2 regions of the Streptomyces sp. NPDC058646 genome follow, and region 2 is predicted to be linked to the other one. Evidence: predicted binding sites of a transcription regulator. Region 2 holds the regulator's gene; the other holds the start of a gene.
The links. Region 2 encodes HspR, which represses chaperone genes until heat shock. Its sites were predicted from a motif close to TTGAGNNNNNNNNNCTCAA; they were not measured.

Region 1: lon (endopeptidase La) is a predicted target of HspR. The motif match lies at 2,043-2,061, and genes of this name have one in related genera.

Annotation. Positions count from the first base shown of each region.
Region 1 covers NZ_JBHXRK010000010.1:239,945-243,346, forward strand. Annotated here, with positions in the region: gene ACFWUZ_RS15285 (sulfurtransferase) at 276-1,148, shown strand; gene ACFWUZ_RS15290 (DUF4097 domain-containing protein) at 1,214-1,969, shown strand; gene lon (endopeptidase La) at 2,084-3,402, shown strand, end outside.
Region 2 covers NZ_JBHXRK010000022.1:3,929-7,330, forward strand. Annotated here, with positions in the region: gene grpE (nucleotide exchange factor GrpE) at 1-287, shown strand, start outside; gene dnaJ (molecular chaperone DnaJ) at 327-1,508, shown strand; gene ACFWUZ_RS25075 (heat shock protein transcriptional repressor HspR) at 1,510-1,974, shown strand; gene ACFWUZ_RS25080 (helix-turn-helix transcriptional regulator) at 2,105-3,139, opposite strand; gene ACFWUZ_RS25085 (hypothetical protein) at 3,362-3,402, shown strand, end outside.

The DNA of each region.
Region 1 (3,402 bases), on a different contig from region 2:
CGCACCCGGGCCCACCCGGCCCGGGTGCGGCCGGCCGAGCCCGGAGGTGCCGCATGCCCCCAACTCCCCACGCCGCCCCCCAGCCGCAGGCGTCCGAGCCGCCCGCGCCCTGGAACTCCGAGCACGCACCCGGGCCCCCTGCGCCGCCGGAGCCGGAGGGTGCGCCGCCGGCCTCCGCGTCCCCGGAGGCCTGGCACGCGCCCCAGCACCCTGCGTCCCCGGAGCCCGGGCGGGCGCCGTCGGGCGGCGGGACGGGGGGACCGGGGCCCGGGCCGTTGCCCGGGGTGCTCGTCGGGGTCGGCTGGGTCGCGGAGCGGCTCGGGGCCCCCGGGCTGGTGCTCTTCGACGCCTCCGTCGGCGCCCACCGCGGTGCGGACCACCGGATCCCGGGCGCCCGCCCGTTCGACCTCGACGGCGCCCTGTCCGACCACGACGCACCCGCCCCGCACACCATGCCCGGCCCGGCCGCGTTCACCGAGGCGCTGCGGGCCCTCGGCGTCGACGACACCGACACCCTCGTCGTCTACGACGCGGCCGGCGTCTACTCCAGCGCCCGCGCCTGGTGGATGCTGCGCGCCATGGGCTTCGACCGGGCGGCCGTGCTCGACGGCGGACTGCCCGCCTGGACGGCCGCGGGCCTGCCCGTCGAGGCCGCCGGCCCGGCCTACGAGGGCCCGCGCGGCTCGTTCACGGCCCGCCCCCGTGCCGGGCTGCTCGTCGGCAGCGCCACCGTCACCGCCGCCCTGGCCGACCCGGCCGCGGCCGTCCTGGACGCCCGGACCCGGGGGCGGTTCGCCGGCATCGCGCCCGAACCCCGCCCCGGCCTGCGCGGCGGCCACATGCCCGGCGCGGTCAACCTGCCGTTCGGCGAGCTCCAGGGACCAGACGGGCGCATGCGGCCGCCCGCCGAACTCCGCGAGGCCTTCGGGGCGGTGGCCGGGGACCGGCGGCGGCTGTACTTCAGCTGCGGCTCGGGCGTCACGGCCTGCGTGCTGGCCCTCGGCGCGGACCTCGCCGGGTACCGGGACCTGGCCGTGTACGACGGCTCCTGGAGCGAATGGGGCATGCCCTCCGACCTCCCGGTGACCACGGGCCCGGCAGCAGGCCCCGCGGCGGAACCGGTGGCGGGACCGGCGACCGGGGGATAACCCCACCCGGGGCCCGGGTACCGGCCCCATCGGCTGCGCGGCGCCCGCTGCCCCAGGATCGAGACATGAGACCTCACGCCCCGTCACATCGCCTCGCGCGCACGGCAGCCGCCGCCCTCGGCGCCGGACTGCTCCTGGCAGGCTGCTCCTTCACCGACGGCCCGGAGCGGACGGCGAGCGCCGACGCCACCGTCACCGAGGCCGTCACCGAGGTGGAGCTGACGGGTGCCCGCTCCGGTTCCATCGAGGTGGTCCCCGGCGCCGGCACGGGCGTCACCGTCCGCCGTACCGTCCACTACCGCGGCGACACCCGGCCCGCCCCCGGCCAGCAGGTCTCGTCCGGAGTCCTGACCTTCACCGACGGCTGCTCCGGCAGCTGCGTCATCGACTACCGCCTGGAGGTCCCCGCCTCCGCCACCGTCCGGCTCGGCAACAGCAGCGGGAAGATCGCCGTGACCGGGGTGGCGGCCGCCGACCTGACGTCCGGCTCCGGCGCGGTCCGGGCCGACCGGGTCGCGGGCCCGCTGAAGATCCGCACCTCCTCGGGCGAGATCACCGCGACCGGCCTGGCCGGTCCGAGCGCCGACGTCCGCTCCGGCTCGGGCGACGCCCGCCTGGACTTCACACGGGCGCCGGCCTCGGTCGCCGCCGAGACCACCTCCGGCGACGTCACCCTCGAGGTCCCCGCGGCCGCGTACCGCCTCGCGGTCTCGACGACCTCCGGCGACCGCGAGGTCTCCCTCCCCGCCGACCCGGCGGCCCCCTCCTCCCTCTCCGCGAAGACCACCTCGGGCGACGTGCGCATCTCCGCCGCCGACTGACCGGCGCACGGCCGCCGCGGGCTGTTCGCCCGGGGCGAACGGGTGTTGGGGAACACCAGGGGGCGCAGATGCATTGAGTCGGCATAGCTCAACTTCACTGCCGGAGGGAAGATCATGGCTTCGACGTCCGTAACGCTCACCCTGCCCGTGCTGCCGCTTGACGACGAGGTCGTGCTGCCCGGAATGGTGGTCCCCCTCGACCTGTCCGACGCCGAGGTGCGGGGGGCCGTCGAGGCCGCCCAGGCGGCGGCCGGGACCGGGAAGCCCCGGGTGCTGCTGGTTCCGCGCATCGACGGCAAGTACACGGGCACCGGGGTGCTGGGGACCGTCGAGCAGGTCGGCCGCCTCTCCGACGGGGACCCCGGCGCACTCATCCGCGGCCGCGGCCGCGTCCGCATCGGCGCCGGGACCACCGGCCCGGGCACCGCGCTCTGGGTCGAGGGCGAAACCGTGGAAGAGAACGTGCCGGACCCGCTGCCCGGCGCGGTCGCCGAGCAGGTCAAGGAGTACAAGGCGCTGGCCACCAGCTGGCTCAAGAAGCGCGGGGCCTGGCAGGTCGTCGACCGGGTCCAGCAGATCGAAGGGGTCTCCGCCCTCGCCGACAACTCCGGGTACTCCCCCTTCCTGACGGTCGAACAGAAGGTCGAGCTGCTGGAGACCGGTGACGCCGTCGCCCGCCTCGGGCTCGCCGTCAAGTGGCTCCGCAACCACCTCGCCGAGCAGGACGTGGCCGAGTCCATCGCCAAGGACGTCCAGGACGGCGTCGACAAGCAGCAGCGCGAGTTCCTGCTCCGCCGCCAGCTGGAGGCGGTCCGCAAGGAACTCCGCGAGCTGAACGGCGAGAAGGAAGGCGAGGAGTCCGACGACTACCGGGCCCGCGTCGAGGCCGCCGACCTCCCCGAGAAGGTGCGGGAGGCGGCGCTCAAGGAGGTCGAGAAGCTGGAGCGGTCCAGCGACCAGTCGCCCGAGGGCTCCTGGATCCGGACCTGGCTCGACACCGTCCTGGAACTCCCCTGGAACGAGCGCACCGAGGACCGGTACGACATCCAGGGCGCGCGGGCCGTCCTCGACGCCGAGCACGCGGGCCTCAGCGACGTGAAGGACCGCATCACCGAGTACCTCGCCGTGCGCAAGCGGCGCTCCGAGCGCGGCATGGGCGTCATCGGCGGACGGCGCGGCGGCGCGGTCCTCGCCCTCGTCGGACCGCCCGGGGTCGGCAAGACCTCGCTCGGCGAGTCGGTGGCCCACGCCATGGGCCGCAAGTTCGTCCGGGTCGCACTCGGCGGCGTACGGGACGAGGCCGAGGTGCGAGGACACCGGCGGACCTACGTGGGCGCCCTGCCGGGCCGTATCGTCCGCGCGATCAAGGAGGCCGGGTCCATGAACCCGGTGGTGCTCCTCGACGAGATCGACAAGGTCGGCTCCGACTTCCG
Region 2 (3,402 bases):
AATCCCTGGAGACGGTCGCCGCCAAGATGGGCCTGCAGCAGTTCGGCAAGGAGGGCGAGCCCTTCGACCCGACGATCCACGAGGCCCTGATGCACTCGTACGCGCCGGACGTCACCGAGACGACCTGCGTGGCGATCCTGCAGCCGGGGTACCGGATCGGCGAGCGTACGATCCGCCCCGCGCGGGTCGCGGTGGCCGAGCCCCAGCCGGGCACGGCCCCCAAGTCCGAGTCCGCGGAAGGCGAAACGCCGTCGGACAAGGACGCGGATGCCCCCGACAAGGGCTGACGCACCCCACGTAGAGGCACGGGAGGAGGGACACCGGGGATGAGCACGAAGGACTTCGTCGAGAAGGACTACTACAAGGTCCTCGGTGTCCCGAAGGACGCCACCGAGGCCGAGATCAAGAAGGCGTACCGCAAGCTCGCCCGCGAGTTCCACCCGGACGCCAACAAGGGCGACGCCTCCGCCGAGGAGCGCTTCAAGGAGATCTCCGAGGCGAACGACGTCATCGGCGACCCGAAGCGGCGCAAGGAGTACGACGAGGCCCGCGCCCTGTTCGGCAACGGGGGCTTCCGCCCCGGGCCGGGCGGGGGCGGCGGGTCCTTCAACTTCGACCTGGGCGACCTCTTCGGCGGCACCCAGCAGGGCGGCCCGGCCGGCGGCTTCGGCGGCGGTCTGGGCGACGTCTTCGGCGGCCTGTTCAACCGCGGCGCTGCCGGCGGCCCGGGTACCCGGGCCCAGCCGCGCCGCGGCCAGGACGTCGAGTCGGAGGTCACCCTCTCCTTCACGGAGGCGGTGGACGGGGCCACGGTCCCGCTCCGGATGTCCTCACAGGCGCCCTGCAAGGCCTGTTCGGGCACCGGCGACAAGAACGGCACCCCCCGGGTGTGCCCGACCTGCGTCGGCACCGGCCAGGTCTCGCGGGGCAGCGGCGGCGGATTCTCGCTGACCGATCCCTGTGCCGACTGCAAGGGCCGCGGCCTGATCGCGGAGACCCCCTGCGACGTCTGCAAGGGCAGCGGCCGGGCGCGCAGCTCCCGCACCATGCAGGTCCGGATCCCGGCGGGCGTCTCCAACGGCCAGCGGATCCGGCTGCGCGGCAAGGGTGCGCCGGGCGAGCGCGGCGGTCCGGCCGGTGACCTCTACGTCGTGGTGCACGTGGATCCGCACCCGGTGTTCGGGCGCAAGGACGACAACCTCACGGTGACCGTTCCGGTGACCTTCGCGGAGGCGGCGCTGGGCGCCGAGATCAAGGTCCCGACCCTGAACGGCCCCTCGGTGACGCTGAAGCTCCCGCCGGGCACGCCCGGCGGCCGGACCATGCGGGCCCGCGGCAAGGGCGCGGTCCGCAAGGACGGCACCCGCGGCGACCTGCTGGTGACGGTCGAGGTGACCGTCCCCGCGGAGCTGTCGGACAAGGCCCGCGAGGCGCTGGAGATGTACCGCGAGGCGACGGAGTCGGAAGACCCGCGCTCCGCGCTGTTCGAGTCCGCGAAGGGAGCATGAGATGGACGGCCGCCGCAACCAGCCCCGTTTCGGCAACGGGGCTTACCAACTCACCGACGAGACCCCGGTCTACGTGATCTCGGTGGCCGCCCAGCTCTCGGGTCTGCACCCGCAGACCCTCCGCCAGTACGACCGCCTCGGCCTGGTCTCCCCGGACCGTACGGCCGGGCGCGGCCGGCGGTACTCGGCCCGTGACATCGAGCTGCTCCGCACGGTGCAGGCGCTGTCCCAGGACGAGGGCATCAACCTGGCGGGCATCAAGCGGATCATCGAACTGGAGAACCAGGTCGCCGCGCTCCAGCAGCGCGTCGCCGAACTCTCCGCGGCGGTGGACGGTGCGGCCGCCACCCTTCGGGCCCGAGAGGCCCAGGTGCACGCGTCGTACCGGCGGGACCTGGTCCCGTACGCGCCGCCGCAGCCGGGCAATGCGCTGGTCGTCTGGCGTCCCAAGCGCCCGATGGACTGAACCGCCCCGCAGAACGCGAGAAGGCCCCGCCCGGCACGTCCGGGCGGGGCCTTTCGCGGTGCGCGGACGGCCTCCGGGCGGCCTCCCGGTGCGCGGGCGGGTTCTCGGTCGGCCGCGGTGCGCGGGGCGCTCAGAGGTGCCGTTCCGGGGCCGGGTCCGAAGGGCGGCCGAGGATGCCGGACTGGGCGATGAGGTAGCCGAGCTGGGCGCGGCTGCCGCTGCCCAGGGTGGTGGCGAGCTTGGCGATGTGGGCCCGGCAGGTGCGCACGTTCATGCCGAGGCGGCGGGCGATGGCCTCGTCGACGTGGCCCTCGATGAGGAGCTGCGCGATGCTGCGCTGCACGCCCGAGATGCCGCCCGGGGTGCTGCGGTAGGTCACTTCCTCCTGGAGGGGCACGGCGCGGTGCCACAGCTGCTCGAACACCTTGATGAGGTAGTCGACCAGCCCGGGGTGGCGCAGTTCCAGCGCCACCCGGCGGTCGTCGCTCGCCGGGATGAAGGCCACGGTGCGGTCGAAGATGATGAGGCGCTCGATCAGCTCCTCCAGGGTGCGGATCTCCACCTTGCCCATGGAGATCCGGTCCACGTAGGCGAGGGTGCCCTGGCTGTGGCGCGCCGTGTGCTGGTAGAGGGTCCGTATGCTGACGCCGCGGTCGATCAGCGGCTCGTCCCGTTCCAGGGCCTGGGTGAGGGCGACCGAGGGGCGGGCCCCTCCTGGCTGGACCGTCAGGACCTCGGTGTGGCACTCGGCCGTCGCGAGGTTCAGGGCGGCGTTGATCCGTTCGAAACCTTCCAGCACCGTGATGGCGTGGGTGTTGGCCGGGTTCTGCGCACTGATGGCCAGGAACGGCTCGAAAGTATCGGTGAGATCTACAGCGCTGCGCCGGCGGTCCTGGATCTCGCGTTCAATCGGATGCAGCCGTTGGGCCAATGCGACGGATGGGGGAACCGGACGCAGTTGGTTCGCGTCATCCGGGTCGGGCTGCAGAAGAGCGAATTCAAGCAGGCAGGGGGCATTCTGGATCTCCCCCCGGGCGATCCTGCCGGTGCTCAGTGCTGCCGCGTACAGCCGCGTCCCCTCGTCACACATGGACGTGACGGGGTGGGGATGTGTCGGTTTTGTGTCGGTTCGCGTCAAATCTCCACCCCCCAGGGTCCTGAACATGCAAGAACATGATGCATCGTCCCTGTGGCATTGACGTGCCTGAATGAGCCATCGTCTGACACGCGGGGGAGAGGATTCCATCAAGTGAGGACGAAGCCGACCATGTACAAGAGAATGCTTCGCTCGGTGCTTGCCATAGTTTTCTCCGCCGTTGCGGTTTTTTGGGCAGTCAGCGCCGTCGAAAGTGACGCGGGGAGCGCTAGGCACAATCAGGGCACCGATGTGACGGGCAGTGCCGCCGACACCGGCTGGACCGTCGGGCC